3 regions of the Streptomyces sp. NBC_01460 genome follow, and region 1 is predicted to be linked to each of the others. Evidence: riboswitches for the same ligand, from Rfam matches in the RefSeq annotation. Region 1 holds a riboswitch; each other region holds the start of a gene.
The links. A riboswitch is a leader RNA that binds a small molecule or an ion and turns the genes downstream of it on or off. The one in region 1 is predicted to bind cyclic di-AMP.
Positions count from the first base shown of each region.

Region 1 (10,490 bases):
GAACGCGCGCTCGCCGGGAACACCGCCACGCCCCGCGCGAACTGGCACGACACCGCCACCGGACTCGTCGACGCCATCGTCGGGCTCTGGACCGCGCCGGTCACCCCCTGCCGCTGACGGCAGCCCGTCTCCCCCACCTGCGCACCAGCGGTTCCACGCGGGCCGCCCGTGCCGAGAACAGAGGTCCCATGCTCCTCTCCCACGTGCTCGTGGTCGGCGCCTCCGCCGCCGGGCTGACCACCGCGGAGGCACTGCGCCGCAAGGGATACGAGGGCAGGCTGACGCTGCTCGGCGGCGAGCTCCACCCGCCCTACGACCGTCCTCCGTTGTCCAAACAGGTACTGGCCGGCGCCAGGTCTCCCGACACGGTCCGGCTGCGCACCTCCGACGTGCTGGACGCCGAGCTCCTCCTCGGCGATCCGGCGGTCGGCCTCGACCCGCGGACCCGTACCGTGCGCACCGCGTCGGGCCGCGAACTGAGCGCCGACGCCGTCGTCGTGGCCACCGGGCTCCGGCCGAGGACCCTGCCCGGCGCGCAGGACACCGCGGGCGTCCACGTGCTGAGGACCCTCGACGACGCGCTGGCGCTCCGGTCGGACCTGCTCGTGTCACGGCGGGCCGTCGTGGTCGGGGAGGGGGTGCTCGGCTCCGAGATCGCCGCCACCGCACGCTCCATGGGCCTGGACGTGACCCTCGCCGGCCCCCGGCCGGCACCCATGCTGGCCCAGCTCGGGCCGCTGGCCGCAGGACTGCTCGCCGAGCTGCACACGGGGAACGGCGTACGCCTCCGGCTGGGCGGGGCGGTCGCCGGGCTCGAGGCCGCCGGGGGCCGGGTGACCGGAGTGCGCCTGGGCACCGGGGAGGTGCTCCCCGCCGATGTCGTCGTGGTCGCCATCGGGGCCGAACCAGCCACCGGATGGCTGGCCGGCAGCGGGCTGCGCGTCGACGGCGGCCTGGTCTGCGACTCCCGCTGCCGGGCGGCGGAGGGGATCTACGCCGTCGGGGACGTGGCGGCCTGGCACCACGAACTCCTCGACACCACGATGCGCCTCGAGAACCGTACGAACGCCACCGAGCAGGCCCTCGTCGTCGCGGACAACATCCTGGGCGCCGACCGGCCGTACGTCCCTGTGCCCTACTTCTGGACCGACCAGTTCGATGCCCGCATCCAGGCCCACGGCCGGCCCGGGCCGGACGCCGAGGCCACCGTCGTGGACGGCGACCTCGCGGGCGGACGGTTCGTCCTGCGCTACGCGCGCGACGGAAGGGTGACCGGCGTCCTCGGCTGGAACATGCCCAGACAGGCCCGACTGCGCCGCCCGGAGATCGGCGGTCCCGTCCCGTCCCTCGAACCGTCCGCGCCGTGACAGCGGCCGACGGCGCGTCAGCCCCCGCACGACGAAGTGAGGAAGCGATGACCAGCACGGCACGCCCGGAAGAGGTACACCCGTCAGCGGCCCCGGAATTCCCGATGTCCCGGGCGGCGGCATGCCCCTTCGACCCGCCACCCGCCCTGAAGGCCGAGCAGGAACAGGGGCCGCTCCGGAAGGTCCGCCTGTGGGACGGGACCACGCCCTGGCTGGTGACCCGATACGCCGAACAGCGCACCCTCCTCGCCGACCCGAGGATCAGCGCCGACGTCACCCGGCCCGGATATCCCAGCCCGGCGCCGCTGAGGGGGACGAGCTTCAGCTTCATCCTGATGGACGACCCCGAACACGCCCGTCAGCGGCGGATGGTGACGGCCCCCTTCACGATCAGGCGGGTGGAGGCGCTACGGCCCGCCGTCCAGAAGATCGTGGACGGACTGATCGACGAGATGCTGTCCGGCCCCGCGCGGACCGACCTCGTCCAGGCCTTCGCCCTCCCGGTCCCCTCGCTCGTGATCTGCGAACTGCTCGGAGTGCCGTACGGCGACCACGACTTCTTCCAGGTCAACAGCAAGACCCTCATCAGCCGCAGCGCACCGCCCGAGGCGCGGGCCGCGGCCCACGCCGACCTGATCGGGTACCTGGACGAGCTGATGGGCGACAAGATCGCCGGTCCGGCGGACGACCTCCTGTCGGGACTCGGTACGCGCGTCGAGGCGGGGGAGCTGTCCCGCCGTGAGGCGGCCGAGATGGGCGTGCTCCTGCTGATCGCCGGACACGAGACCACCGCGAACATGATCGCCCTGGGCACCCTCGCCCTCCTGGAACACCCCGACCAGCTCGCCCTGCTGCGCGACACCGGGGACGCGAAGGTGGTTTCCGGCGCCGTGGAGGAGCTGCTGCGCTACCTCAACATCACCCACGGCGGCCGCCGCCGTGTCGCGCTGGAGGACATCGAGATCGCCGGTGAGGTCATCCGGGCGGGGGAGGGGATCATCGTGCCGAACGACATCGGCAACCGTGATCCCGAGGTCTTCCCCGACCCCGACCGGCTCGACCTCCGGCGTGACGCGCGCCGCCACGTCGCCTTCGGCTTCGGCGTGCACCAGTGCGTCGGCCAGCCGCTGGCCCGCATGGAGCTGCAGGTGGTCTACAGCACCCTCTACCGGCGCATCCCGACCCTGCGCCTGGACACCGCCCTGGAGCAGCTGTCGTTCAAGCACGACGGATCCGTCTACGGGGTCCACGAACTGCCCGTGGCCTGGTGACTCCTCCCCCCACCGTCCCCTCATCGACACCGACGACGAAGGAGTGCTCATGAAAGTGACCCTCGACCAGGACAAGTGTGTGGCGTCCGGACAGTGCGTGGTCGCCGCCGCTGACGTGTTCGACCAGGACGACGACGGCATCGCGGTGCTGCTCGACCCCGCACCGCCGTCGGACCGGGCCGACGACGTCGAGCAGGCCGCGGCGGTCTGCCCGGCCCTCGCCATCACGGTCCAGGACTGACGGTCCAGGACTGACGGGAAGGAGCCCGGGGGCGGCGGCGGTGGCCCGCGGCCGTCCCCCGGTCGACGTCTCCCCGTCGTCGTTGCGCAGGGGCTCCTTCCGCTACGGGAAGAGGAGGAGCTTGCCCGTGGTGGACCGGGACTCGATGTCGCGGTGCGCCCGCTCCGCGTCCCGCAGCGGGTAGCGCCCTCCGACAGCGGGAAGCAGTACCCCCTGGCGCACCAGGTCGAAGAGCGCGGCGCTGTGGCGCAGGAGCTCCTCGCGGCCGGGGATGTGGTCGCGGAAGACCGGATAGCAGACCTTGATGCTGCGGGGCAGCTCCCTCATGTTCAGTACGGGGACCGTGCCGTTGAACGCTCCGTAGTAGAGCAACGTCCCGTGGCGCCGTACGACGCCCATCGACGCCCGGAACGTGGTCCCGCCCCCGCCGTCGAACACGGTGTGGACACCGTGGCCGCCGGTCAGCTCCAGGACGGGTGCCACGAAAGCGTCCCCGCTGGACACGATCGCGTGGTCCGCCCCGTTGCGCCGGGCCGCCTCCGCCTTCTCCTCGGTGGAGGCGAGCCCGATGACGGTCGCACCACGCGCCTTGATCATCCGGGTCAGATTATGTCCCAGGCCGCCGGCCGCCCCGTGGACCAGCGTCGTCTGGCCAGGCTCCACCGGGGCTGCCTCGGTGGTGAAGTGATGGGCCGTGATGCCCTGCATCATGAGGCTCGTCGCCGTCTCGTCGGAGATGTCGTCCGGCACGGGCACGGCATCGGCGGCAGGCAGCACGATCTGTTCGGCGTAGGAGCCGGACGCGTACACCCAGGAGACTCGATCGCCGACGGCGAACCCGGTCACGCCCTCGCCCAGGGCGCCGATCCGCCCGGCACCCTCCACGCCGGGCGTGAAGGGGACTCCGCCCGCGGAGGGGCCCAGTCGGCGCACACCCGTGTCCATGAAGTTCACACCGGCCACCGTGACGTCGACCAGGATGTCGCCCGGGCCGGGCCTGGGGGCCGGACGGTCGACGAGCCGGAGTTCCTCCGGGCCGCCCAGTCGTTCGATGACGATCGCTCGCATGTTTCCGTCCTCTTGTCTGCTCTCGTTCCCTGTGGACGGGTGCCAGAGTCGTCCGGATAAAATGGACTGGCAAGTCCAGAAACGGAGGCAGGCATGCCGAGCGGGACCAGTGCCCCACCGCGACTCACGGCCAAGGGGGCGGCCACCCGGCGCCGCATCGTGGAGGGCGCGGCGGAGGAGATCCGGGCCAGGGGCGCCGGGGCCACCACGCTCGACGACGTGCGGGCGCGCACTTCCACGAGCAAGAGCCAGATCTTCCACTACTTCCCCGGAGGCAAGGAGGAGCTGCTCCTCGCTGTCGGGGCCCGCGAGGCCGAGCGTGTCCTGGAGGACCAGGAGCCGCACCTCAGCGACCTGGGTACGTGGCAGGCGTGGCAGGACTGGCGCGACGCGGTCGTCCGGCGATACGAGCAACAGGGCGTCAACTGCCCGCTCGGCGTGCTGATCACCGAGCTGGGCCGCACGACCCCCGCCGCCCAGGCGCTGACCGGACGACTGCTCGACCAGTGGCAGGCGGCCCTGCGTGCCGGGATCCGCCTCATGCAGGACAGTGGCGAGGTCGACCCCCGGCTGGACACCGACCGCGCGGCTGCCGCACTGGTCGCCGCGGTGCAGGGGGGAGTGGTCATCCTGATGTCCACCGGCCGGATCACCCACCTGGAAGCCGCGCTGGACACGTCGCTGGACCTGCTGCGCGCCACGGCCGCGCCGGCGCCCTCCCCCGAGGTCTGACCGCAAGGGCCTGACGCGCGCCGGGCCCGTCACCGGCCGGGCGCCTCGCGAACCCTCGGCAGTCCCTTCCGGCAGTCCCTTCCGGCCCCGCCCGGCCCTTCCGCTCAGTGTGGCCTCCAGTGCAGCTTGCCGCCGCCCACCCACCGGACGGAGGCCGGGTCGTCGAGGTCGTGGACCACGACCCCGGCCGTGGCGGCGGCGCTCAGGACGTCCGTCATGGCGGTCGCCGTCCCGATCACCTCGCCGTCGATCTCCACGACACGGAAGGGCGGGTCACCCGGCTGGACCGGCAGGACGGTGATCCGGGGGACAGGCGCGTACGGGCTCTCAGTCATAGGCAGATCGGTTCCACGCCGACGCTCCAGGTACGCCTGCGGGCATCGGGCGTGAGTCATATGCCCGATTTGGAGTGTTTTTTGAATTTAATCCCGTAATCCATAAAAGGCCATTTCGTGCGACCTGGGCCCCTGCGGGTAGGCGCAAAACGCCCGAATCGGACTCAGTGACCAGGGTCACCTCCGACGCCCCGGACGCGGGCGTGCGCCCGTCGGTTCCCTTCTGCGGCAAGAGAAATGAGTGACGCGATGTGGGGTGGATTACATGAATTCCCGTGAATTGATCTTGCGAATGAATTGTGATCACTCCGCCAGGCTTGTTCCTTTCCCTATTTCTCGCCTACGGTCACCATCACTCCGGGCGGAACGCCGAATCCTGCCGCCGTCCGGTTACCCGACCACTTCTCGTACGGCAGGAGCGGGGGACCCAAGTAAGCGCCGATCCGGTTTCCGGAGCGGCTCGGGGTGAAGTCGCATTCCCATGCGGCCGGGCATCTCCAGCTCGAACCCGACAGCTCACTTCGCAGGCGGCGGAGAGGAATTCAGCATGCCCGAAAGCGGTAAGCACCGTCGTTCCAGGACCACTTCGCTCACCCGCGGCATCATCGCCGTGAGCACGGGTGGAGCCGCCCTGGCCCTGCCCCTCATCGGTGCCACCGGCGCCTTCGCCGCCCCGGCCCAGCCCGCTGCGGTGGAAAAGGCTGCAACGTCGACTGCTGTGTCCGGCAAGGGAATTGCCGCGCAGAAGTCCACGTCCACCACCTATTCCGTCGTCTTCGGCGACACTCTCGCCAAGATCGCTCGCGAGCATTCCGTGAGCGGTGGCTGGAAGGCCCTGTACGAGGGCAACAAGAAGGTCATCGGCGGAAACCCGGACCTCATTCACCCCGGCCTGAAGATCACCATTGGCGCCAAGGGTGAGAACAAGGCGGCGGACAAGGCCGACAAGGCCGGGTCCAAGGCTTCCGACCGTGCCGAGAAGAGCGCCGACCGCGCCGACCGCTCGGAGCGCACGAGCACGTCGCTCGCCACCGAGGGCGCTCCGGCCGCCGAAGCCGCCCCCGCGGCCGCGCCGGTCTCGTACACGAACGACCTCGACGGCTGGATCAAGGAGTCGCTGGCCGTCATGGCCGAGCACGGCATCCCCGGCACCTACGAGGGCATCCACCGCAACATCATCCGCGAGTCCGCGGGTGACCCGAAGGCCATCAACAACTGGGACATCAACGCGATCAACGGCGTCCCGTCGAAGGGCCTGCTGCAGGTCATCGACCCGACCTTCCAGGCGTACCACGTGCCCGGTACGTCGACGGACAGCTACGACCCGGTCGCCAACATCACCGCCGCGTGCAACTACGCCGCGGACCGGTACGGCTCGATCGACAACGTCTTCGGTGCCTACTGAGGCTCCATGGACACGGGGCCTCTGACACACGGCGTGTGACAGAGGGCCGGCATTGAAGGGTGGTACGGGTTCGGCGGAACCCGCACCACCCTTCTGTCGTGTCCGAGGTCCCCCGGTGCTCCCCCACCGCGGCGGCCGGCACCCGCGCGACAGGCCGGTCGGGGCCGGGGTGACTGGCCTCGTACAGGTTCGTCGTCCATACTGCCCGCCGTGGAGCAGCGCATAGATTCGAACAACAAGCCCGAGTTCGCCGCGGGGACAGACCCGGCGTACATCCCCGGCCTGACGGCCCCTGCCCCCGCGCGGACGGAGGCGGAAGCGGAGAAGGCGGAGCCCGGCGAGGTCCCGGCGGGCGACGTCGCGGACGCTCCCGCCGAGGGTGCGGCCGAGGAGGCCGCGGAGGAGTCCACGGCCGCCGCCGACGCGATCCCGGACGACGAGGCCACCCCGGACGGCGAGGCGGTGAGCGAGGACGCCGGAGCCAAGGACGCCGACGGCGCCGAGGACAAGGACGCGCCCGTCTTCGAGGTCAGCGACCGGCGCGGATCGATCAGGGTGGACGCCGCGGGTGTCCGCTTCCGGCTCGACGACCAGGAGGCGGAGTTCGACTGGTCCGAGATCGGCGCGGTCGAGGTCAGGACCGGCCGCTTCGGGCGCCGGTTCACCGTGACGGTCCACCTGTCGAGCGTCCGGTGGTTCAACGCCGAGGTCGAGGCCGGGGCCCGAAGCGAGCTCAAGGGGTGGACGGCGGAACTCGACGAGGTGCTCGACGCCTACTTCGAAGAGGCCTGACCCCCGCGTCCGGGGCCGCACACCGGGCTGCTCGCCGGCCCGGTGCGCGGCATGCCCTGACGGGGGCCGGCCCTCGACCGCCGTGCCCGGCCCCGGCCGTCGTGCCCGGGCACCGCGGGCCGGAGGCTCAGGCCCCGGCCGCCGTGCCGAGCACCACGGACCGCGTCAGATGGCGCGGAAGGTCGGGATCGAGACCGCGGGCCGCCGCTCGGGCGATCGCCAGCCGCTGGACCCGGACCAGGTCGGCCAGCGGGTCCAGAGCGCTCTCGACCCAGCGGGCCCCGGTCGCCAGCACCTGCTCCCGGAGCCCCTCCGGGGCCGCGCCGAACATCCAGGTCGCGGTCCCGGCCGTGGCGATGCTGATGGGGCCGTGGCGGTATTCCATCGCCGGGTACGACTCCGTCCAGGAGAGCGACGCCTCCTTCATCTTCAGCGCCGCCTCGTTGGCGAGCCCGACCGTCCAGCCGCGCCCCAGGAAGCTGAACTGGGTGCACTCCAGCAGCCCTTCGGGAAGCGGCTCCGCCAGCGCCGTCTCCGCGTCGCGTACGACGTCCTCGGTGTGCAGTCCGAGGTGGGCGCGGAACAGGGTCAGCGCGGTCGTCGCGAAGCGCGTCTGGACCACGGACCGTTCGTCGGCGAAGTCGAGGACCACCACCTCGTCGGCCGCGTCCATCACCGGGGTCCGCGGGTCGGCGGTCACGGCGACGGTACGGGTGGTGCCCCGCAGCCGGTCCAGCAGACCGAGCACCTCGGTCGTGGTTCCCGACCGGGTGAGGGCCACCACCCGGTCGTAGGCGCGCCCGAAGGGGAACTCCGAGGCGGCGTACGCGTCCGACTCGCCCTGCCCGGAGGCCTCCCGGAGCGAGGCGTAGGCCTGCGCCATGTAGTACGACGTTCCGCAGCCGACGACGGCGATGCGCTCACCGGTGGCCGGCAGGGCCGCCTTCCGGCCGACGGCGACCTCCGCGGCGCGGCGCCAGCACTCCGGCTGGCCGGCTGTCTCGGTCTCGACATGGGACATGTCCGCACTCCGCTTCCGCTGCTGACTCGCGCCTGATGGGTGGGGCTGGGTGAATTCGTCGCCCTTTTGCTCAATGTTGCATGGTACCTGGGTGAATCGAGCAAGAACAAGCAAATGGCTCCTCTCTTCCTGATCCGATCGGCATCTGTTTTCGGCCATGCTCGGTGGGTAGTCGGCTCAATCCGGTTCCGTCGCCACCCCGTGGGTATCTGCTCGGCGGGCCGGAGTCGGCAGGCGATATCTCGTACATCGGGCGGAACATCCCCTGTGAGGTCGGTCTGCGGTGACCTCGGACGGTCACCGGCGGGAGGTGGGCGGTCCGGAGGAGGGGTGATTTCACGTCACCGGAACGGATCGTTGGCCGAGTTCGAACGCGCGGCCGGATCCTGGTCGGCATAATCGCCCCATGTCGATCACGGGTGGGGACGTCGTTGACCTCGGCAGGGGCCTGTACGCCTGGCTGCCGCCGAAGCGGGGCTGGGGCCTGGCCAACTGCGGCCTGCTCGTGTCGCCGCGCGGCGGGCTGTGGATCGACACCCCCTACGACCCGGTGCTGGCCGGCCAGTTCCTCGCGGAGAGCCGGAAGCGGCTGCCCGACGGGGCGAATATCGACCGTGTGGTCGTCACCCACGCCAACGGCGACCACTTCTGGGGCGCCGGGGTGCTCCCGGACGCGGAGATCATCGTGACCCGGGAGGCCCGGGAGCACATCCACTACGACCCCACCCCCCAGCAGCAGCACGCCCTGGTGGCCGGAAGTGATCCCTCCACACCCCTCGGCGCCTACCTTGGCCGTCACTTCGGGGGCTTCGACTGGTCGGAGACCGAGGCCGTGCGGCCGACGACCTACTTCACCGGGGAACTCGAACTGACCCTGGGGGAGTACACGGTCCAGGTGTCGTCCCTCCCGCCCGCGCACACGGGGGGTGACCTCATGGTGTATCTCCCCGCGCAGCGCACGGTGTTCAGCGGCGACGTCATCTTCTCCTCCACCCCGGAGCAGCCCGGTGACCACCCGGTGCACTGGGCGGGCCCCCTGAGCAACGTGATCGAGGCCTGCGAACGGGTCCTGGCCACCGGCGCCGAGGTGATCGTGCCCGGCCACGGACCCGTGCTCGACCCGGCCGGCGTCCGCGAGCACATGGGCTACCTCGCGTACGTACGCGAACGCGCCCACGCCCTCCACGCGGCGGGGGTGCCCGCCGTCGAGGCCGCCCGCCGGGTGATCGCCGAGGGCCGCCATCCGGCGCTCGGCCTGCCGGAACGGCTCGTGGTGACCATCGGGAGCGAATACCGCCACCTCGACGGGTCCGAACTCCCCGGCGTCCTGCAGGTGATGGCCGATGTCGCCGCCGTCGCCCACGAGACCGGCGCGGCGTGTACCGGCGAGCCGGCATGACGGCCGGCCGGAACGGCGACGGCGCGGGCCGCCGGCCGTCCCCGACGACAGAGACGCGGTGACGCCGTGGTGCCATGGATCCTGACCCTGATCGCCGTCGTGGTGGCGATATGGACGTCGACGCGCATGTACCAGGCCCGGCGGGAGGCCTACGGTGCCTCGGCGAGCGCAGAACTGGCCGAACGTCAGGCGAGGGCCGCGGAGGCCCGCACCCTCGCCCTCACCGAGGAGATCCGCCAGCTCGCCCGGAAGCGGATACCCGCCGCGGCCACCGCGCTCTCCCACCGGGCGGCACCCGTTCCCGGCCTGCGCGAGGCCGCGGACATCGAGGGCGACGCCGCCCGGCTGCTCACCGAGGCCGTTCAGGCCGCGCGCACGGCGGTGCTGGAGGAGCGCCGACGGGTCGACGCGGCGGCACGGTCGGCCATGCGCGGCACCTCCGCCAAGATCCAGTCGCTGCTCAACCAGTCGCAGCACCTCCTGCAGGAGCTCCAGCACGAGTACGACGACCCGAGGATCCTGCAGCTCGACTTCCGCAACGAACTGGCCCTGCGCCGCACCCAGGCCACGGCCGTGCTCTGCGACGCCTGGCCGGGACTCGCCCGGCAGAACTCCTCCCTCGTCGAAGTCGTGCTCGGCGCCCAGTCCCGGGTCGCCGGGTACGAGCGGATCAAGGTCGCCAACCATCTGCGCCAGGAGCGGCTCGCCCTCGTCGCCCGTGCCGCCGAACCCCTCGCCATCGCGCTCGCCGAGCTGCTGGCCAACGCGACGGCGTACTCCCACCCGGACACCGAGGTGCCGGTGACGGTCCAGCAGACTCCGGGCCGCGGGGCCCTGATCCTGGTCGACGACGCCGGGA
Region 1 is NZ_CP109473.1:6,406,696-6,417,185, forward strand. It holds gene OG488_RS28950 (TetR/AcrR family transcriptional regulator) at 1-117, shown strand, start outside; gene OG488_RS28955 (NAD(P)/FAD-dependent oxidoreductase) at 189-1,367, shown strand; gene OG488_RS28960 (cytochrome P450) at 1,415-2,638, shown strand; gene OG488_RS28965 (ferredoxin) at 2,688-2,879, shown strand; gene OG488_RS28970 (quinone oxidoreductase family protein) at 2,982-3,947, opposite strand; gene OG488_RS28975 (TetR/AcrR family transcriptional regulator) at 4,041-4,679, shown strand; gene OG488_RS28980 (hypothetical protein) at 4,784-5,014, opposite strand; cyclic di-AMP (ydaO/yuaA leader) riboswitch at 5,374-5,559, shown strand; gene OG488_RS28985 (LysM peptidoglycan-binding domain-containing protein) at 5,562-6,419, shown strand; gene OG488_RS28990 (hypothetical protein) at 6,630-7,211, shown strand; gene OG488_RS28995 (SIS domain-containing protein) at 7,339-8,232, opposite strand; gene OG488_RS29000 (MBL fold metallo-hydrolase) at 8,639-9,631, shown strand; gene OG488_RS29005 (ATP-binding protein) at 9,698-10,490, shown strand, end outside.

Region 2 (10,490 bases), 160 kb from region 1:
GACCGCGAGGGACTCGGCCGTGGGTTCGAGGTCGAGGGTGAGGTGGACGGAGCCGTCCTCGAAGCTGCGCTGCTGGGTGAACCCGGCGTCCCGGAAGACCTTGATCATCTTGTTGTTGGCGGGCAGCACCTCGGCGGCGAAGCGCCGGATGCCTCGCTCCCTGGCCACTGCCGCGATGTGTTCGAGCAGGGCGGACGCCACGCCGCGGCCCTGGTGGGCGTCCTGGACGAGGAAGGCGACCTCGGCCTCGTCCGCCGGGGCGGAGGCCGGCCGGCCCTGGTCGTTGATGCGGTCGAAGCGCACGGTGGCGATGAACTCGCCGCCGATCGTGACGGCCAGTCCCACCCGGTCGACGTAGTCGTGATGGGTGAAGCGGTGCACGTCCCGGGCGGAGAGGCGCGGATACGGGGCGAAGAAGCGGTAGTACTTCGACTCGTCGGACACCTGCTCGTAGAAGCTGACCAGCCGCTCGGCATCGTCCGTGGTGATGGGCCTGATGCGCGCGGTGCCACCGTCGCGGAGCACCACGTCCGCCTCCCAGTGGTCGGGGTACGCGTGGTGCGGACTCTGCTCCGGAGTGGGCTCCATGGGCAAAGCCTACGGCGCCGCGCACCGGTCGCGGAGGGTTCGCGGCAGGGGCACGCTGAGGGGGCCGACGGGCGGTGGGCGCCCGGCGGCGACGCCGGGCACAGCAGTGCGCACCACATGAGAGACTGGTCTAGACAACCCATTGATACGTGAAGGGCAGAACCATGGCTGAGCGCCGCGTCAACGTCGGTTGGGCCGAGGGCCTGCACGCCCGCCCCGCTTCCATCTTCGTCCGTGCCGCCACGGCCTCCGGCGTCCCCGTGACGATCGCCAAGGCGGACGGCAACCCCGTGAACGCCGCCTCCATGCTCGCGGTGCTCGGCCTGGGCGCCCAGGGCGGCGAGGAGATCGTGCTCGCGTCCGAGGCGGACAACGCCGAGGCCGCCCTGGACCGTCTGGCGAAGCTGGTCGCCGAGGGGCTCGAGGAGCTTCCGGAGACCGTCTGATTCCGGCCATTCCGATCCGGATTTCTTTCTGCGGGAAAGCCGCGGCACCCCCGACCGGGAGCCGCGGCTTTTCTGTTTCCGGATCAGGTGCGGACACCGCTCCGGAAATCCTGAATCAGGGCAGCAAAAAGAAAGCCCTCCGGCAATTACCCCTCTTTGTATACGGCGCAATTGTTAATGGCGGACTCCCGCGATGTTTACGTGGTGTTGCGAAGTCCTCACCCGGGCGGAGGCCGCCGGGTGCCCCGGCCGGTCGGGGCGCCGCAGCCGGTGCGCCGCCGTGGCCCGCTCCGCGTGCTGGGTGGCGAGCGCCCTGGCCCGCTCGGCGTCGCGGCGCGCCACGGCGTCGACGAGAGCGCCGTGCTCGGCCCAGGAGTCCGCGGGGCGGACCGGCTGCTCGACGGCGTACATCCAGGCGATCTTGTGCCGGAGCTGGGTGAGCAGCGCGATGAGCGCCGGGCTGCCGGAGGCCTGTGCCAGCGTCTCGTGGAACCAGCCGCCCAGGGAGCGCAGATCCTCTCCCTCGCCCCTGCGGACCCGCTCCTGCCCCAGCCTGACCAGGCCTCGGAGCACCTTGAGGTGCGCCTCGGTGCGGCGCTGGGCCGCACGTGCGGCTCCCAGGGGCTCCAGGAGCATCCGGATCTCCAGAAGGTCCGCGGCCTCCTGTTCCGTGGGCTCGGCGACACAGGCGCCGGCGTGCCTGCGGGTGACGACGAACCCTTCGGACTCCAGGGTGCGCAGCGCCTCGCGTACGGGGACGCGGGAGACGCCGTAGCGACGCGCGAGCACCTCTTCGGTGAGGCGGCTGCCGCGCTCGAAGACACCGGAGACGATGTCGTCACGGATTGCCGTGCATACCGAATGCGCGGGAATGCGCATGTCCGAACCTCCGCCTTAATCCCCGCGAAACGCGGCTGATCGACGCCTGTCCTGCGACTCTATTGCAACCGGCGCGCATTTCCGATGGCGGGGCGGAATCCATGGATATCTTTTGGCCAGGGAGCTGTTCCGCGGAGGCGTCGGCGCACACACTTCCGGACGCACGACGAAGGCCCCGGCGGATGCCGGGGCCTTCGTCGGAGCGGTGTGGTGAGGTGTCGGATCAGACCTGGACGCCGTGGGCGCGGAGGTAGGCGACGGGGTCCATGTCCGAGCCGTACTCGGGGGTGGTCCGGGCCTCGAAGTGCAGGTGCGGCCCGGTGGAGTTGCCGGTCGAGCCGGAGATGCCGATCTGCTCGCCCGAGCCGACGCTCTGGCCGACGGAGACACCGATCGAGGAGAGGTGGCCGTACTGGGTGTACGTGCCGTCCTTCATCTTGAGCACGATGTTGTTGCCGTACGCGCCGCCCCAGCCGGCCTCGACGACCGTGCCGGCGCCGACCGCGACGACGGAGGTGCCGGACGCGGCCTGGAAGTCCACGCCGGAGTGGGTGCCGGAGGACCAGAGCGCGCCGCCGGACTGGTACCCCGTGGTCACGTGCGAGCCGGCGACCGGGAGGTGGAACGCGTTCAGCCGGGCGCGCTCGGCGGCGCGGGCTGCCCGCGCCTTCTCCTCACGGGCCTCCTTGGCACGGGCTTCGGCCTTGCGCTTCGCCTCGGCCTCGGCCTTCGCCTTGGCCTTCGCAGCTGCCTTCGCCTTGGCCACGACCTCGGCCTGGTGCGCCTGGGCCTCGGCCTGGGCGTCGATCTGGGCGGCGAGCGTGGTGTCGAGGGCGACGGCCTGCGTCAGACCGGTGGAGGACGGGGCGACGGCCTCGGAGTCCGCGGCGAGGGCGGGGGACGCGGTGGCGCCGATGACACCGGCGGTGGCCAGGGCCGCGATGCCGGCGACCTCGGCGCTCTTGCGCGTCAGGCGGCTCGGGGCACGGTGCTTCCCGGTGGCACGGATGAACGCCATGGAGGGGCTGGTCCTTTCCTTCCTTCTCGCCTACCGGGTTAGCTGACGGGTTCGGAGCAGGAAGGTCTCCTACGGGCCCCTGAGCCTCGTGCGAGGTGCAGGGATCCGATTCACCCCAGGGACTTCGTGGGTCCCCGGCTCCCCAGGCTCGCGCCGGACGGGGACTCGGCGATGACTGCCCGGCGCCACGGATGCGGCATTCGTCTGACGGACAGCCGGGCCGACGCTAGAGGGGGCCGCTTTCGCCCGCCAAACGGAACGGGTCTTTTGTCGCACATCCCACAGGATGAACATGTATTTTCCGCTTAAAACAGACAAAAGACAGAACCCCGGCGAGAGTGCCCCGCCGGGGTCCCTGATGTCCCGTCATGTCAGCCGGTGACGACCGACACCTCGCCGATGCCGAGCGCGCGTACGGGGTCCGCGATCTGTGCGGCGTCCCCGACCAGGACGGTGACCAGCCGGTCCACCGGGAACGCGTTGACGACGGCGGCGGTCGCCTCGACCGTGCCGGTCGCCGCCAGGCGCGCGTACAGCTGGGCCTGGTAGTCGTCCGGCAGGTGCTGCTCCACCTGGTCGGCCAGGGTGCCCGCGACCGAGGCCGCGGTCTCGTACTTCAGCGGGGCGACGCCCACGAGGTTCTGGACGGCCGTCTCACGCTCGGCGTCGGTGAGCCCTTCGGCCGCCAGGGTGCGCAGGACCTTCCAGAGGTCGTCGAGCGCGGGCCCGGTGGACTCCGTGTCGACGGAACCGCTGATGGCGAGCATGGCGGCCCCGGTCGCCCCGGAGGAGGAGCCGGGCGCCGTCGAGCGCAGCACCTGCCCGAAGGCCCGGACACCGTACGTGTAGCCCTTCTCCTCGCGCAGCACGCGGTCCAGCCGCGAGGTGAGCGTGCCCCCCAGGCAGTACGTGCCGAGGACCTGGGCGGGCCACACGCTGTCATGCCGGTCCGCGCCGATCCGGCCGATCAGCAGCTGAGTCTGGACGGCTCCGGGACGGTCCACGACGACCACACGGCCCGTGTCGTCCGCGGTGATCGGGGGCACCGGGCGGGCCTGGCCCGCATTGCCCGACCAGTCCCCGACGGTCTCGGCGAGCAGCGCGTCCAGGTCCACCTCGGTGAGGTCGCCGACGACGACCGCCGTCGCCGTGGACGGGCGGACGTGGGCGTCGTAGAAGGCGCGCACGGCCGCGGCGTCGATCCGCCGGACGGTCTCCTCGGTGCCCTGGCGCGGACGGGACATCCGGGCCGTGGCGGGGAAGAGCTCCTTGGACAGCTGCTTGGCGGCCCGGCGCGCGGGGTTGGCCTGCTCGTGCGGGATCTCGTCGAGGCGGTTGCCGACCAGGCGCTCGATCTCGCTCTCGGCGAAGGCCGGGGCCCGCAGGGCCTCGGCGACCAGCCCGAGCGCCTTGGACAGGCGGGAGACCGGGACCTCGAGGGAGACCCGGATCCCCGGGTGGTCCGCGTGGGCGTCCAGCGTGGCGCCGCAGCGCTCCAGCTCCGCGGCGAACTCCTCGGCGGAGCGCTTGTCCGTGCCCTCGGACAGGGCGCGCGACATGATCGTCGCCACTCCGTCCAGCCCCTCGGGCTCGGCGTCGAGCGGCGCGTCGAGGAAGATCTCCACGGCGACGACCTGCTGCCCGGGGCGGTGGCAGCGCAGTACGGTCAGCCCGTTGGGCAGGGCGCCGCGCTCGGGCGCGGGGAAGGCCCAGGGCCTGGCCTCGCCGGCGGTCGGCTGCGGGTGGTACTCCATCGCTACTCCAGTCACGGCGGCGTCGGTCACTTGTCGGCCCCCTCGTGCGCGTCGGTGCCGGCGGTCTCGTCGGCCTCGTCGGCCGGTTCGACCGGCTCGTAGACCAGGACGGCACGGTTGTCGGGGCGCAGGGCGGCCCGGGCGGCCTCCCTGACCTCCTCCGCCGTCACGTCGAGCACCCGGCCCACCGCGGTCAGGGCGAGCTGCGGGTCACCGAACAGGACGGCGTACCGGCAGAGTTCGTCGGCGCGGCCGGCGACCGTGCCGAGCCGGTCCAGCCACTCGCGCTCCAACTGCGCCTGGGCGCGCTCCATCTCCTCGGGCGTGGGGCCCTCCTCGGCGAAGCGGGCCAGCTCCTCGTCGACGGCCGCCTCGATCTGCGGCACCTCGACACCGCCGGACGTCTTGACGTCCAGCCACCCCAGGGAGGGCGCGCCGGCCAGCCTGAGCAGCCCGAAACCGGCGGCCACCGCCGTACGGTCGCGGCGGACCAGACGGTTGTGCAGACGGGACGACTCACCTCCGCCGAGCACGGTCAGGGCGAGGTCCGCGGCGTCGCACGCGCGCGTGCCGTCGTGCGGCAGCCGGTAGGCGGCCATCAGCGCACGCGCGGGGACCTCCTCGTGGACGACCTCGCGCAGCTGCTCGCCGATGACGTCCGGCAGGGTGCCGTCGCGCGGGGGCTGCTTGCCGTCGTGCGAGGGGATCGAGCCGAAGTACTTCTCGATCCAGGCGAGCGTCTGCTCCGGGTCGATGTCACCGACGACGGAGAGCACCGCGTTGTTCGGCGCGTAGTACGTGCGGAAGAACGCCTGCGCGTCGTCCAGGGTCGCCGCGTCGAGGTCGGCCATCGAGCCGATCGGCGTGTGGTGGTACGGGTGGCCCTCCGGGTACGCGAGGGCGGTGAGCTTCTCGAAGGCGGTGCCGTACGGAACGTTGTCGTAGCGCTGGCGGCGCTCGTTCTTCACGACGTCCCGCTGGTTCTCCATGGACTCCTCGTCGAGCGCGGCGAGCAGCGAGCCCATCCGGTCGGCCTCGAGCCACAGGGCCAGCTCCAGCTGGTGCGTGGGCATGGTCTCGAAGTAGTTGGTGCGTTCGAAGCTGGTCGTGCCGTTCAGGGAACCACCGGCCCCCTGCACCAGCTCGAAGTGCCCGTTCCCCTTGACCTGGCCCGAGCCCTGGAACATCAGGTGCTCGAAGAGGTGAGCCAGGCCCGTGCGGCCCTTGACCTCGTGACGGGAGCCGACGTCGTACCAGAGGCAGACCGCGGCGACGGGGGTCAGATGGTCCTCGGAGAGCACCACGCGCAGGCCGTTGGCCAAGCGGTGCTCGGTCGCCGTCAAGCCGCCGGAACCGGCCTGGGCTGTGGCCGTGTGACCCATGGGCATGTACGTCCCTTCGATCGGTACAGGATTTCCTGCCGGACCTGCCACTCTAAGCAAGCGCACGGGCACCTGGCGAAGTTCCCGTTGGGTGAATGTTGTCGTAGATGCTGCCGTAAACGGGGGCCCGGCGGGGCCCCCGGGACCGCTTCGGACGGGTCGAGGTCGGCGTTGTCGGTACGGCGGTCCACAATGGTCGGCGTCAGAACCTGAGGTTGCCCGACAGAATCTGTGAAGGAGTCGCAGCCGCGATGGCCCGCCGCAGCACGAAAACCCCGCCGCCGGACGACTTCGAGGAGAAGATCCTCGACATCGACGTCGTCGACGAAATGCAGGGCTCCTTCCTCGAGTACGCCTACTCGGTGATCTACTCCAGGGCGCTGCCCGATGCCCGCGACGGCATGAAGCCGGTGCACCGCCGCATCGTGTCCCAGATGAACGAGATGGGGCTGCGCCCCGACCGCGGCTACGTGAAGTGCGCACGGGTCGTCGGCGAGGTGATGGGCAAACTGCACCCGCACGGCGACGCGTCGATCTATGACGCACTGGTGCGCATGGCACAGCCGTTCTCGATGCGCCTGCCCCTCGTCGACGGGCACGGCAACTTCGGCTCGCTGGGCAACGACGACCCGCCGGCCGCCATGCGGTACACCGAGTGCCGGATGGCCGACGCCACATCCCTGATGACGGAGTCGATCGACGAGGACACCGTCGACTACCAGTCCAACTACGACGGCCAGGAGCAGGAGCCGGTCGTCCTCCCGGCGGCGTACCCGAACCTCCTGGTCAACGGTGCCTCCGGCATCGCGGTCGGCATGGCGACGAACATGCCCCCGCACAACCTCGGCGAGGTCATCGCCGCCGCCCGCCACCTCATCCGGCACCCGGGCGCCGACCTCGAGACGCTGATGCGCTTCGTCCCGGGGCCCGACCTGCCGACCGGCGGCAGGATCGTCGGCCTCGGCGGCATCAAGGACGCCTACGCGTCCGGGCGCGGCACGTTCAAGATCCGTGCCACCGTCGCCATAGAGAACGTCACGGCCCGTCGCAAGGGTCTCGTCGTCACCGAACTGCCCTTCAGCGTCGGGCCGGAGAAGGTGATCGCCAAGATCAAGGACCTCGTCGGTTCGAAGAAGCTCCAGGGCATCGCCGACGTCAAGGACCTCACGGACCGGGCCCACGGCCTGCGCCTGGTGATCGAGGTCAAGAACGGCTTCGTCCCCGAGGCCGTGCTGGAGCAGCTCTACAAGCTGACGCCGATGGAGGAGTCCTTCGGCATCAACAACGTGGCGCTGGTCGACGGGCAGCCGCTCACCCTGGGGCTCAAGGAGCTCCTGGAGGTCTACCTCGACCACCGCTTCGACGTGGTGCGCCGGCGCAGCGAGTTCCGCAGGACCAAGCGCCGCAACCGGCTGCACCTGGTCGAGGGCCTCCTCGTGGCGCTGCTCGACATCGACGAGGTCATCCGTCTCATCCGGGACAGCGACAACTCGGCGCAGGCGAAGGAGCGCCTGATGGAGCGCTTCTCGCTGAGCGAGATCCAGACCCAGTACATCCTGGACACCCCGCTGCGCAGGCTCACCCGCTTCGACCGGATCGAGCTGGAGACCGAGCGCGACAAGCTGTCCGAGGAGATCGCCGAACTGACGGCGATCCTGGAGTCGGACGCCGAGCTGCGCAAGCTCGTCTCGGCCGAACTGGCCGCGGTGGCGAAGAAGTTCGGAACCGATCGCCGCACGGTGCTTCTGGAGTCCGCGGGTTCGCAGGTCGCCTCGGTGCCGCTGGAGGTCGCCGACGACCCGTGCCAGGTCCTCCTCTCCTCGACCGGCCTCCTGGCCCGTACGGCCAACGCCGAGCCGGTCGTCCAGGCCGAGGACGCCAAGCGCGTGAAGCACGACGCGATCGTCTCGGCCGTCGCCGCCACGGCACGCGGGGACGTGGGGGCGGTGACGTCCACCGGGCGGCTGCTGCGCCTCTCGGTGATCGACCTGCCGCAGCTGCCGGACACCCACGCGGCCCCGAATCTCTCGGGCGGGGCGCAGGTCTCCGAGTTCCTGACACTGGAGCCGGACGAGGCGCTGATCTGCCTCACCACCCTCGACGAGGAGGCGCCCGGCCTGGCCATCGGGACGCTGCAGGGTGTGGTCAAGCGTGTGGTGCCCGACTACCCGTCCAACAAGGACGAGTTGGAGGTCATCTCGCTGAAGGACGGTGACCGCGTCGTCGGCGCCACACAGCTGCGTACGGGCGACGAGGACCTGGTCTTCATCACGTCCGACGCGCAGTTGCTGCGCTATCCGGCCTCGTCGGTGCGTCCGCAGGGACGCGCGGCGGGCGGTATGGCGGGCGTCAAGCTCGCGCCGGGCACCGTCGTCCTGTCGTTCAACGCGGTGGATCCCGCGGCGGACGCCGTGGTCTTCACCGTCGCCGGGTCGCACGGCACGCTGGACGACTCCGAGCGGACGTGGAAGCTCACCCCGTTCGACCAGTATCCACGCAAGGGCAGGGCCACCGGCGGCGTGCGCTGCCAGCGCTTCCTCAAGGGGGAGGACGTCCTGGTGTTCGCCTGGGCGGGCGGATCCCCCGCACGGGCGGCGCAGAAGAACGGTGCGCCGGCCGACCTGCCGGCCCCGGATCCGCGCCGCGACGGCTCGGGCACGCCCCAGACGAGCCCGGTCGCGGTGATCGCCGCGCCGCTGTAGGACACCGCCGGGCGGCGGGAGGCCTCAGGCCTCACCGTCGTCCGGCTGCCGCACGTACCGCAGGACGCCCCACATGCTGCGCTCCAGCTCGTCGGTGGCGTCCTGCCAGGGGTCCTGACAGCCCTCGAGCTCCTTGCGCAGGGCCTCGGCGTCGATACCGGATCCGATCAGCACCAGCTGGGTCCTCCGCGGTTCGTCGCGGGGCCAGGGCTGGGGCACGAAGCGCAGGAACCTGCCGACGGCGTGGAGGACGTACCGGTTGCCGGGGTCTCCGGCGCCGAGGTCGGCGAAGCCCTTGATCCGGTAGAGACCCGCGGGCCGGGAGTCGAGGAAGGCCATGAAGCGCCGGGGACTCAGCGGCACGTCGGTGGCGAAGGAGAGGCTCTCGTACGCCCCGTGCAGGTGCTCCTCGTGCATGCGGTCCGCCTCGGGGAGCAGATCCTCGAAGGTCAGCTGGCGGACGGCGTCGTCCTCGTCGGGCCGGTCCACGGGGTCGATGAGCAGCTCCGGGTCGATCCTCCCGTACGCGGCGGAAATGACCCCCGCTCGGCCGCCCGCCGCGGCGACGGCCTCCCGGACCGCCCGGAGCTCCGCCTCGGCGACCCGGTCGGTCTTGTTCAGGACGATGAGGTCGGCGGCCGCGAGGTGGCGGTCGATCTCGGGGTGGCGCTCCCGCGTCGCGGGGAACTCCGCGGCGTCGACGACCTCGACCAGTCCCCCGTACCGGATGTGCGGATTGTCGCTGGCCAGCAGCATCCGCACGAGTTCCTGGGGCTCGGCCAGACCGCTCGCCTCGATGACGATCACGTCGAGGCGGGCGGCCGGGCCGGTCAGCGTCTCCAGGTAGGTGTCGAGCTCGCTCGCGTCGACGGCGCAGCACAGGCAGCCGTTGCCCAGCGAGACCGTGGATCCGACCTGTCCCGCGACGGTCATGGCATCGATCTCGATGGCGCCGAAGTCGTTGACGACGACGCCGATGCGGTTGCCAGCCCTGTTGCGGAGCAGATGGTTGAGCAGGGTCGTCTTGCCGGATCCGAGGAAGCCCGCCAGGACGACGACCGGGATCTGGGGGGCGCGGGGCGGGGTCAACAGGTGGCCTTCCTCGGGTGGGTCAGGGTGCCGGCACGGGGTGGGGCGGCGGGGTGCCGACGTAGCGGGCCGCCGGGCGGATGATCTTCGAGTCCTCCGCCTGTTCCAGGATATTGGCGCTCCAGCCGACCATGCGCGCGGCGCAGAAGGTGGGGGTGAACATCTCGCGGGGCAGTCCGCAGAGCTCCATGACGACCCCGGCGTAGAACTCCACGTTGGTGTGCAGCTCGCGTCCCGGTTTGAGCTCGGCGAGGATCGCCTCCACCTGCCGTTCGACCTCGACGGCGAAGTCGACGAGGGGCCCGCCGAAGCCCTGGGCGACCGAGCGCAGCATGCGGGAGCGCGGGTCCTCGGTGCGGTAGACGGGGTGTCCGAATCCCATGATCCGCTCCCCCGCGAGGACCCGTTCGCGGATCCAGCCGTCGATCCGGTCGGGGGTGCCGATGGCGTCCAGGGTGTCCAGCGCACGGCTGGGGGCGCCGCCGTGCAGCGGGCCGGAGAGCGCGCCCACCGCTCCCACCAGGCATGCGGCGATGTCCGCGCCGGTGGAGGCGATCACCCGCGCGGTGAAGGTGGAGGCGTTGAAGCCGTGGTCGACGGTCGAGACCAGGTACCGCTCCACGGCCGCGGCG
Region 2 is NZ_CP109473.1:6,247,734-6,258,223, reverse strand. It holds gene OG488_RS28305 (bifunctional acetate--CoA ligase family protein/GNAT family N-acetyltransferase) at 1-588, opposite strand, end outside; gene OG488_RS28300 (HPr family phosphocarrier protein) at 753-1,034, shown strand; gene OG488_RS28295 (GntR family transcriptional regulator) at 1,209-1,913, opposite strand; gene OG488_RS28290 (M23 family metallopeptidase) at 2,137-2,931, opposite strand; cyclic di-AMP (ydaO/yuaA leader) riboswitch at 2,945-3,112, opposite strand; gene OG488_RS28285 (M16 family metallopeptidase) at 3,303-4,685, opposite strand; gene OG488_RS28280 (M16 family metallopeptidase) at 4,712-6,073, opposite strand; gene OG488_RS28275 (DNA gyrase/topoisomerase IV subunit A) at 6,319-8,769, shown strand; gene OG488_RS28270 (CobW family GTP-binding protein) at 8,794-9,858, opposite strand; gene OG488_RS28265 (citrate synthase) at 9,881-10,490, opposite strand, start outside.
Region 2: it holds a riboswitch for cyclic di-AMP, as region 1 does, so the genes downstream of both, OG488_RS28290 (M23 family metallopeptidase) here and OG488_RS28985 (LysM peptidoglycan-binding domain-containing protein) in region 1, are expected to answer to the same signal.

Region 3 (10,490 bases), 2.9 Mb from region 1:
GGGCCAGCGCCGGGTTCGGCTTCACACCGGCGGTCCACACGATCGTGCTGGAGTCGACCTCGAGGCCGTTCTTCAGCACCACGTGGCCGTCGACGCAGGAGTCCATGGACGTCGAGAGGTAGACCTCGACACCGCGGCTCTCCAGGTGCTCCTTGCCGTACGCGCCCAGCTTCGGGCCGACCTCGGGAAGGATCTTGTCGGCGGCGTCGACCAGGATGAAGCGCATGTCCTCGCGCTTCACGCTCGAGTAGTACTTCGCCGCGTCGCGAGCCATGTCCTCGACCTCGCCGATGGTCTCCGCGCCGGCGAACCCGCCGCCCACGAAGACGAACGTCAGCGCCTTGCGGCGGACGTCCTCGTCGGTCGTCGAGTCGGCCTTGTCCAGCTGCTCGAGGACGTGGTTGCGCAGACCGATGGACTCCTCGATGCCCTTCATGCCGATGCCCTGCTCGGCGAGGCCGGGGATCGGGAAGGTGCGGGAGACCGCGCCCATCGCGATGACCAGGTAGTCGAAGGGCAGCTCGTAGGCCTCGCCGACGAGCGGCGCGACCGTGGCGACCTTGCGGTCCTGATCGATGGTCGTGACACGGCCGGTGAGAACCTCTGCCTTGGGCAGCACGCGTCGCAGCGGGACGACGACATGCCGAGGCGAGATGCTGCCGGCAGCAGCTTCGGGGAGGAAGGGCTGGTACGTCATGTACGAGCGCGGGTCGACGACCGTGACGGTCGCCTCTCCATACCGCATCTTCTTCAGAATGCGACGAGCTGCGTACAGGCCTACGTACCCACCGCCTACAACGAGGATCCTGGGACGCTCCGTGGTGCTCATGCCATCGAGTATCCACCCCACTCGGGGGGCATGCTCGTGAGCCCCTTCACAAGGTATGCGCGACCCTCTGCTACACTCCGCCGCCCACGTGACCCAGGTCATGGCGAGGATGGGGAACCACGCCGTCCCGGCGAACGTTGTTCACCACTTGTGAGCTGGCCCTTGAGCCTTCGTCCGGGGTGAACCACCTGCCCGGGACACGTCTCCGCCACACCCCCGAAACGCCCCCGCATCACCCCCGCGCGGAGCCGTGGACCGCCCGCACGGCCCCTTGGGCGAAGAACTTCGCCCGGAGGGACCGAATTCCTTGTGAAGAAGTTCACGAAGTTTCCCGCGGCGCCTCGCGAAAGACCCCTCCGGACAGGTCCGGAGGGGTCTCGCCGAGCTCAAAGGTGCAGGCCGGAATGCGTTTGAGCAGCATCTCACCGCGCCCGTCGGCGCCCTGTGATCAGGCGGCGGACCAGGCGATCCCGTCCAGAATGTCGTGCTCGCTGACCACGACCTCCCGGGCTCCGCTCCGCTCCATCACGGCGAGCAGGACGAGCGCGCCCGAGGCGATCACGTCGACCCGCCCCGGGTGCATCGCGGGGATCGCCGCGCGCTCCTCGTGCGTCGAGGCCAGCAGCCGCTCGGTGATCTCCCTGACCCGCTCCAGGGAGACGCGGGAGTGGTGGATCGCCTCGGAGTCGTACTCCTCGAGCCCGAGCGCGATCGCGGCCACGGTGGTGACCGTCCCGGCCAGGCCGACGAGCGTCGCCGCCGAGGCGAGCGGCACGGTCTCCTCGGCCAGATCCAGCGCGGAGCCGATGTCCGCGCGGATCGCGGCGACCCGGTCGGGCGTGGGCGGATCCACGGCGGCCCCGTCGAGGACGAGATGACGCTCCGTCATACGGACGCAGCCGATGTCCACGGAGCGCGCGGCGCGGACACGGTCGTCACCGACGACGAACTCCGTGGAGCCGCCGCCGATGTCCACCACCAGGTACGGCTTCTCCAGGTGGTCGCCGCCCGCCAGTTCCTTCGTGGCTCCGTCGAACGAGAGCTGCGCCTCCTGGGCACCCGTGACGACCTCGGGCTCGACGCCCAGGATGTCCAGGACGCCGCGGACGAACGTGTCACTGTTCTCCGCGTCGCGGGAGGCCGAGGTGGCGACGAACCGGACGCGCTCGGCGCCCAGCTCCTTGATCACCGCCGCGTACGCGCGACAGGCGCCGAAGGTCCGCTCCAGCGCCTCGGGGGCCAGGCGGCCGGTCCGGTCGACCCCCTGGCCGAGCCGGACGATCTCCATCCGGCGGTCGAGCTCGGTGAAGTCACCGGTGGCGGGGTCCACGTCCGCGACGAGCAGGCGGATGGAGTTGGTACCGCAGTCGATGGCGGCAACGCGGGTCATGGGGCTCCTGTGGTCGTACGGGTACCGCGCCGGGTCAGGACGCGTCGGATCCGGCGTCGGGGCCGCACGGTGTGACGCACGGACCCTTGGCCCACCACTCCGGCAGCATCGCGATCGCCTCGTCGCCCAGCGGGTTCACCCCCGGCCCCGCGGCCAGCGAGTGGCCCACCAGGACGTGCAGGCACTTCACCCGGTCCGGCATGCCGCCCGCGCTCGGGAAGCCCTCCAGGACCTCGATGGCGTCGCGCCGGGCGAGGTAGTCCTCGTGCGCGGCACGGTAGGCGGCGGCCAGCTCCGGGTCCGTCGTGAGCCGCTCGGTCATCTCCCTCATGACCCCGTTGGCCTCCAGCGTGCCGATCGCGGACGCGGCACGCGGGCACGTCAGGTAGTACGTCGTCGGGAACGGCGTGCCGTCCTCCAGACGGGGCTGCGTCTCGACCACGTCCGGGTTGCCGCACGGGCAGCGGTGCGCGATGGCGCGCAGCCCGCGCGGCGGCCGGCCGAGCTGGAGCCCGAACGCGGCGATGTCCGCGTCGGTGGGCGTGGTGGATTCGGTCTGCGGAGGGGGCGTGTCCATGCCTGCCTTGAATGTCATCGGTCGGACTGTATGAATCGGTGCGGGGCGGGGGCTCCGCGCGGGCGCGAGGTCATTCGCGGTCCGCGCTGTCGACGCCGTCCCAGAGGTTCGAGTGCCAGGGCCGCCCCGTCGCCCCCGGCTCGCCCCGGCGCACCTCCGCCGCGTCCGGGTCGACCACCGTGTAGGCGGTCTCGCCGGGCATCACGTAGTGGAGGTGCTGGCGCGCGAGACGGCGGATGTACGCGTCGTCCTTGAGCCGCGCCTTCTCGTCGCGCAGCTCCTCGGTCCGCTGGTGGGCCTCGCGGGAGAGCCTCTCCTGGTCGGCGATCTGGTCACGCTGGGAGACGTACTGCCGCATGGGGTAGGCGAGCGCGACCACCAGCGAGCAGACGATCAGCGCGAGGAACGCGGCCCGGCCCGTGAGCCGCGAGCGGCGGGCCTGGCGGCGGTTCTGGGACCGGTAGACGCGGGCCGCCGTCTGCTCCCCGAGCAGCCGCAGCCTGGTCGCGGTGGAGAACCGGTCGCGGTCCTTCCCGGCCATGTCTCACGCCTCCCCGTTACGCACGTCCGTCCCCGCACACGGTACGGGACCGGATGCGGGGACGGACGGAGGCTGGTGCTCCGGACTCGGGCTGTCAGCCGTCGAAGCGGAAGCGCGGGAACGCCGAACGTCCGGCGTACACCGCGGCGTCGTCGAGGATCTCCTCGATGCGCAGCAGCTGGTTGTACTTGGCGACACGGTCCGAGCGGGCCGGGGCGCCGGTCTTGATCTGGCCGCAGTTCACGGCGACGGCGAGGTCGGCGATGGTGACGTCCTCGGTCTCACCGGAACGGTGCGACATCATGCACTTGAAGCCGTTGCGCTGGGCCAGCTCCACGGCGTCCAGGGTCTCGGTCAGCGAACCGATCTGGTTGACCTTGACGAGCAGGGCGTTGGCCGAGCCCTCCTCGATACCGCGGGCGAGGCGCTCGGGGTTGGTGACGAACAGGTCGTCACCGACGATCTGCACCTTGGAGCCGAGCTTGTCGGTGATGACCTTCCAGCCGGCCCAGTCGTCCTCGTACAGCGGGTCCTCGATGGAGACCAGCGGGTACGCGGAGACGAGCTCCTCGTAGTACTCGGTCATCTCGGCGGCCGAGCGGGACTTGCCCTCGAACTCGTAGACGCCGTCCTTGTAGAACTCGGACGCGGCGACGTCGAGCGCGAGCGCGATGTCGCGGCCGGGGACGTAACCGGCCTCCTTGACCGCCTCGAGGATGAGGTCGAGGGCGGCGCGGTTGGACTCGAGGTTGGGGGCGAAGCCGCCCTCGTCACCGAGACCGGTCGACAGGCCCTTGGTCTTCAGGACCTTCTTCAGCGTGTGGTAGATCTCCGCACCCCAGCGAAGGGCCTCGGAGAAGGACTCGGCGCCGATCGGCGCGATCATGAACTCCTGGATGTCCACGTTGGAGTCGGCGTGCGAGCCGCCGTTCAGGATGTTCATCATCGGAACGGGCAGCAGGTGCGCGTTCGGGCCGCCGAGGTAGCGGAAGAGCGGGAGGTCGGAGGCCTCGGACGCGGCGTGCGCCACGGCCAGCGAGACACCGAGGATGGCGTTGGCGCCGAGGGAGCCCTTGTTCTCGGTGGCGTCCAGGTCGAACATCGCCTGGTCGATGAGGCGCTGCTCGGTGGCGTCGTAGCCGACGAGCTCCGGGCCGATCTGCTCGATCACGGCGAGGACGGCCTTCTCGACGCCCTTGCCCTGGTAACGGTTCGGGTCACCGTCGCGAAGCTCAATGGCCTCGAACGCGCCGGTGGAGGCGCCGGACGGAACAGCAGCACGTCCCGTGCTGCCGTCGTCGAGGCCAACCTCGACCTCGACCGTGGGGTTACCCCGGGAGTCGAGGATTTCCCTGGCTACGACGACGTCGATGGACGGCACGAGGCATCTCCTTCTGGGATCTGACACTGGTTGTGCAGGGTCACTGTGGCCTTGCGTCACGAGCCTAACCGGCTCGGCCCGCTCCGTCGGCCGTCCGCCCGTCCCCTGGGACGAAAAAGGACCCAAGGGTCTGCATTACGGGCAAAGCTCCAGAATTCTACTGGCCAGTAACCACAACTGTTGAACGCTCACCTCTGGGTGAGCGCGCGCCGGCACTCCTTCGACGGGTGCCGGACACGGCCGCGGCCCGGCGCGCGGGGGGTCTGCGCGCCGGGCCGGGCCACCGGGGCAGGAGGGGGACCCCGGGCCGTTTCCGACTACTTCAGGTGGAGCTGCTGACCCGGGAAGATCATGTCGGCCTGGTCGACGATGTCGTCGTTCAGCTTGAACAGCTTCTCCCAGCCGCCCTTGACCTTCTTCGCGTCGGCGATCTTGCTGAGGGTGTCGCCGGCCTTCACCTTGTACTCGCCGTCACCCTTCTCGACCTTCTTGCCGGTCGGGGTGGTGACGGTCTTCCCGGGGGCCGTGCGCTTCTCGCTGCGCGTGGTGGGCTGCTCGGCCTTGCGCTCGGGCTGGGCCTTCGTCTCGGCCTTGTCGGCGCTCTGGCCGGAACCGGTGTCGACACCCGGGTCCACACCGTCGTTCGTCAGGCCGCCGGCACCGGCGCAGCCCCAGGCGCCCGGGCCCTGGAGGGCGAGGAGCTTCTCGGCCGCGGCTATCTGCTGGCCCTTGGTGGCCAGGTCGGCGCGGGCGGCGTACTGCGTGCCACCGGCGGCCGCCCAGCTGGACTGCGAGAACTGCAGACCGCCGTAGTAACCGTTGCCGGTGTTGATGGACCAGTTGCCACCGGACTCGCACTGGGCGACGGCGTCCCAGGTGTCGACGGAGGCGGCGGAGGCACCGGTCGCGCCCATGAGCGGCACGGCGACGGCCGCACCGGTGACACCGGCCAGGGTCGCGATACGGACGGCCTTGGACGGGCGACGGTGCTTGCCCTTGCTGGAAAGCAGCATGGTTCTCCTCACCGACGCCTACGAGGTGAGCTGTCGGGTTCGGGCCTGTGAGTTGCCCGGCCGTCCGCTTCCGCGGGCGGCTCCACCCCTAGCCGTCCCTTCGCCCGTCTTCCGACGGCCGGGTCCGGCGCCTACCTGGTTCCCCCGCTCCTGCCTACGGCGCTTTACGCGTCGGTACCCCTCGGCCGACGGCAGGATTCGGCGTGACGGTCGAGGGTGCCCGCGGTGCGAGCGGCTCCGACCGTAGACACACGCAACCCCCACATTCAAAGATGGACATAACGACCAATCAGCCCGTATCGTCCCGGCGGCGAGGATCGTTTCCGCAGGTCGGACGCAATATGGACGGACCGGACGGACGGGGCGCAGCAGTTGACGCAAAGAGACCCATGTCTCACTTACGCATAAGTGGACATAGGTCTCTTAACTGCCCCTGTTTTCGGGGTGTTTTCCCGCTTTTGATCAGTTGGCGGCGGCGGTCTCCGCCGGAGCGTCCTGCGCGTCCGCCCCGAGGCCGAGGTCCAGGTTCTGGCCGGGAAGGATCAGGTCCGGGTCGGAGCCCAGCTCGTCCTTGTTGGCCTCGTAGAGCGCGGTCCAGCCACCGGTCAGCTCCTGCGCGTCGGCGATGGCCCAGAGGTTGTCGCCCTCGCGGACGGTGTACGTGCCCTCCGCGCCCTGCCGCGCGTCGGAGTCGCCGCGGGAGGCGTGGCGGCCGGACTCGCGCCCGTCGTCGGCCCCCGTCTCCGTACCGGCCTCGGGAGCCGGCGTGCCGCGGTGCTTCCCGCTCGTCGTCCCGTCACCCTTCGATGCGCCGGACGACCCGGGGGCCTCGGCGGAGGGGGTCCCGGACGGCGTCGCGGTGTCCGAGGACTCGACGGCCTCGTCGCTCCTGCCGGACGTGTCGTCGGACGTGTTCCCGCTCGCCTTGCCCTTCGCGTCCGAGTCCGAGGTGTCCTTCTCGTCGGCGGTGTCCGCCGGGTCCTTCGCCTCGGAGGAGGGGGTCTCGGACGGCGTCGCGGTGTCCGAGGGCTCGGCGGACGGCTCGCCGCCCGGGTCGACGCCGGGCAGCGTCCCGTCCAGGGCGAGACCGGAGATCACCGCGCAGCTGGGCCACGCCTGCGGGCCCTTGTCGTCCAGCACCTTCTCCGCCACCGCTATCTGCTGCGAGCGGCTCGCCAGGTCGGCGCGGGGCGCGTACGACGTGCCGCCGTAGGCCGACCAGGTGTCCTGCGAGAACTGCAGACCGCCGTAGTAGCCGTTGCCGAGGTCGGCACTCCACATGCCGCCGCTCTCGCATTCGGCGACCCGGTCCCAGGTCGTCGCGTCGGCCGCCTGCGCGCCGCCCGCACCGAGCAGCGGAATGGCGATGGCCGATCCTGTGACGCCTGCGGCGACGACGATGGCGGGTGCCTGACGAGGGCGACGGTGTCTGCCGGTCGCGGAGCCCATGCGATTGCCTTCCGTGTGACTGACATGTGACGGGTGGGTCGAGGGGTGAACCTAGCCCTACTCGAACGTGTGTCACAAGTCGATGCAGCGGAGATCACGTGAAAGTCACAGAGTTGACAGGCTGTCACTTTTTTCGGCGGAGGGCCCGGGTCCGAACTCCACCGGAAGCGTGCGCAGTCCACGCATGATGAGTCCGCCCCTCCACCGCAAATCGGCAGGATCTGCGGTGAGCCGCAGGTCGGGAAGGCGGCGCAGCAGTGTCGCCAGTGCCACCCGCCCCGCCGGACGGGCCGGCGGAGCCCCCAGGCAGTAGTGGATGCCGTGCCCGTGTCCGAGGTGCTGATTGTCACTCCGTGCGAGATCCCGCGCGATGCCTCGATCTCCGAAAAGAGCCGCGCGAAAGGCACCGTGCCAAGGCAAGGCGGGTACGGCGCAGCGTGACGAACAGCAGGGCCCGCCGGGGCGGCCGCCCCTCCGGTCGGGCGGAGCCGGGGCGAGAGGTGGCAACAGGCGCCCGCCGGATACCGTCGTCCGGTGAACCACACCCCGTCGCCGGAACTCTTCACCTGGGAGTTCGCCACCGACCCGTATCCCGCGTACGCCTCGCTCCGCGAGCACAGCCCCGTGCACCGCACCACGCTGCCCAGCGGTGTCGAGGCCTGGTTGGTGACCCGCTACGCGGATGCCCGGCAGGCCCTCGCCGACAGCCGCCTTTCCAAGAACCCGGCGCACCACGCGGAAGACGCACACGGGAAGAGCAGAACCGGCATCCCCGGGGAGCGCAGCGCCAACCTCATGACGCACCTGCTGAACATCGACCCGCCCGATCACACGCGACTGCGTCGCCTCGTGTCCAAGGCGTTCACCCCGCGCCGGGTCGCCGAGTTCGCACCGCGTGTACAGGAGCTGACAGACCACCTCATCGATGGCTTCGCGGACCGGGGAACGGCCGACCTCATCCACGATTTCGCGTTCCCGCTGCCCATCTACGCGATCTGCGACCTGCTCGGAGTCCCGAGCGAGGACCAGGACGACTTCAGGGACTGGGCAGGCATGATGATCCGGCACGGTGGCGGCCCTCGCGGTGGCGTGGCCCGGTCGGTGAAGAGGATCCGCAGCTATCTCGCCGACCTGATCCACCGCAAGAGAGAGAACCCCGGCGACGATCTGATCTCCGACCTGATCCGGGCGAGCGACCACGGCGAGCACCTCAGCGAGAACGAGGTCGCTGCCATGTGCTTCGTCATCCTCTTCGCGGGTTTCGAGACCACCATCAACCTGATCGGAAACGGCGCCCACGCGCTCTTCCGCAACCCGGCACAGCGCTCCGTCTTCCAGAACGCTGTCGACCTGAACGACCACGCCCTCCTGGATACCGCCGTCGAGGAGCTGCTGCGTTTCGACGGCCCCGTGGAGATCGCCACCTGGCGCTACGCCACCGAGGCACTGGTGATCGGGGAGCAGCACATTCGCGAGGGCGATCCGGTCCTGGTCGTACTCGCTGCGGCCGACCGTGATCCGGCCCGCTTCGAGGAGCCCGACACCCTCGACCTCTCCCGCCGCGACAACCAGCACCTCGGATACGGGCACGGCATCCACTACTGCCTCGGAGCTCCGCTCGCCCGGCTGGAGGGCCGCACCGCGCTGGCGACCCTGTTCCATCGCCTGCCGGATCTTCAGCCGGCCACGAGCCCCGACGAACTGCGATGGCGGGGTGGCCTCATCATGCGCGGCCTGCGCACGCTGCCGGTGGAGTTCACTCCTGGGCGACGGACCGGAGGCGCGCCTCCTGGAGCCCCCGGCGCGACTCCCCGGTGAAGAGGCGCTGCGTCGGGCGCGGAGGCCGTTTCGGGGCTGTCCTTCACTCCTCGACGCCATCCGCCGTGCCGCCGAGCCCCTCGGCCGCCCGGACGGCGTCCCGGTAGGCGCGGGCGGCGGCCCGCAGGGCGGCCTCCGGGTCGACGCCGTCCTGTTCGGCCCGCACGGCGAGGGCGAGCAGCCGGTGGCCGATCCCGTCGCCCGCGGGGAGCTCCACGTCGAGACCGGCCGTGCGGACCCTGTTTCCGAGCTTGGCCGCGAGCGCCAGAGCGGGCTGCCCGGGCGGGACCCCGTCGGTGACCGACTCCCGCTGCTTCTCGATCGCCTTCGTCCGCAGCCAGTGGGCGCGGACGTCCTCCGGGGTCTCGGCGGTCTCGTCGCCGAAGACGTGCGGGTGACGGTGGATCAGCTTCTCGACGATGGTGGCCGCGACGTCGTCGATGCCGAACGGCTCCTCCTGGTCCTCCTGCGCGATGCGCGCGTGGAAGACGACCTGGAGCAGTACGTCGCCGAGCTCCTCGCGCAGTTCCTCGCGGTCGCCGTCCTCGATGGCCTCGACGAGTTCGTACGCCTCCTCGATGGCGTACTTCGCGAGACCCTCGTGCGTCTTCTGCGAGGTCCACGGGCAGGTGAGCCGGATCCGGTCCATGACCTGGACCAGATCCAGGAGGCGTGCGCCGGGCAGGTCGTACGACCCGGGCAGCAGCTCCAGGTCGGGCATCCGCACCCGGCCGGAGCCGCCGAGCCGGGCCAGGCCGTCGGTGAGCCGCTGGTCGCCCTCGCCGCCCACCAGGACCACCACGGTCCGGCCGCCCGCGCAGTCGTCCACGAGCTCCTCGGCCGAGGGCGCGGAGTGCTCCACGGCGACCTCCGCCTCCCGCAGGTACGGCAGCTGCGGGTGGTCCCGCCCGGCGCACAGCACCCGGTCCGCGGCCCGCAGCGTCTGCCAGGCGGGCCAGGACAGCAGACCGGGGGCGACCCGGTGGCTGGCGGTGAGCAGGACGATACGACCGGGGTCTTCAGCGTTCACGCCCCGAACCTACCCCCGGCCGTCCGGGGTCAGGCGCCGGGCTCGGGCTCCTGGCCCTGCGCGCGGGTGACCTGGTTGATCCACGGCGCCGCGTAGGTGCTGAGCTGGACCTTCTGGTCGTCCCAGCTGCCGTAGCGCGGGTTGACGTCGATGTGCAGCGACTTCGACGCCTTGGTGAGGGCCTCCTGGACGGCCTGCTGGCCGGCCGGGGACTGCAGGTCGGCGCCGAGGGCCTGCGCGAGCTTCGGGAGCTGGACCTCCTGGCGCAGGTCCTCCTCGATCTGGCCGGGGGCGACCCAGCGCTGCTCCAGCATGACCGTCCGCAGGCCCTTGTCACCGCCGGACTGCGCGGCGGCCGCCGCCCGGATCTGCTGGATCTCCTTGCGGCTGACGCTCACGCCCGCGTCCTCCGCCGCCCGGTCCAGGACCCGCCCGAAGATCAGGCCGTGCAGCTTGGCGCGC
Region 3 is NZ_CP109473.1:3,483,595-3,494,084, forward strand. It holds gene OG488_RS15355 (NAD(P)/FAD-dependent oxidoreductase) at 1-829, opposite strand, end outside; gene OG488_RS15360 (Ppx/GppA phosphatase family protein) at 1,278-2,219, opposite strand; gene OG488_RS15365 (DUF501 domain-containing protein) at 2,254-2,796, opposite strand; gene OG488_RS15370 (FtsB family cell division protein) at 2,867-3,337, opposite strand; gene eno (phosphopyruvate hydratase) at 3,432-4,718, opposite strand; gene OG488_RS15380 (transglycosylase family protein) at 5,036-5,731, opposite strand; cyclic di-AMP (ydaO/yuaA leader) riboswitch at 5,732-5,903, opposite strand; gene OG488_RS15385 (transglycosylase family protein) at 6,194-7,180, opposite strand; partial or broken gene OG488_RS15390 (cytochrome P450) at 7,286-7,543, opposite strand; gene OG488_RS15395 (cytochrome P450 family protein) at 7,715-8,998, shown strand; gene OG488_RS15400 (nucleoside triphosphate pyrophosphohydrolase) at 9,042-10,028, opposite strand; gene OG488_RS15405 (SurA N-terminal domain-containing protein) at 10,058-10,490, opposite strand, start outside.
Region 3: it holds a riboswitch for cyclic di-AMP, as region 1 does, so the genes downstream of both, OG488_RS15380 (transglycosylase family protein) here and OG488_RS28985 (LysM peptidoglycan-binding domain-containing protein) in region 1, are expected to answer to the same signal.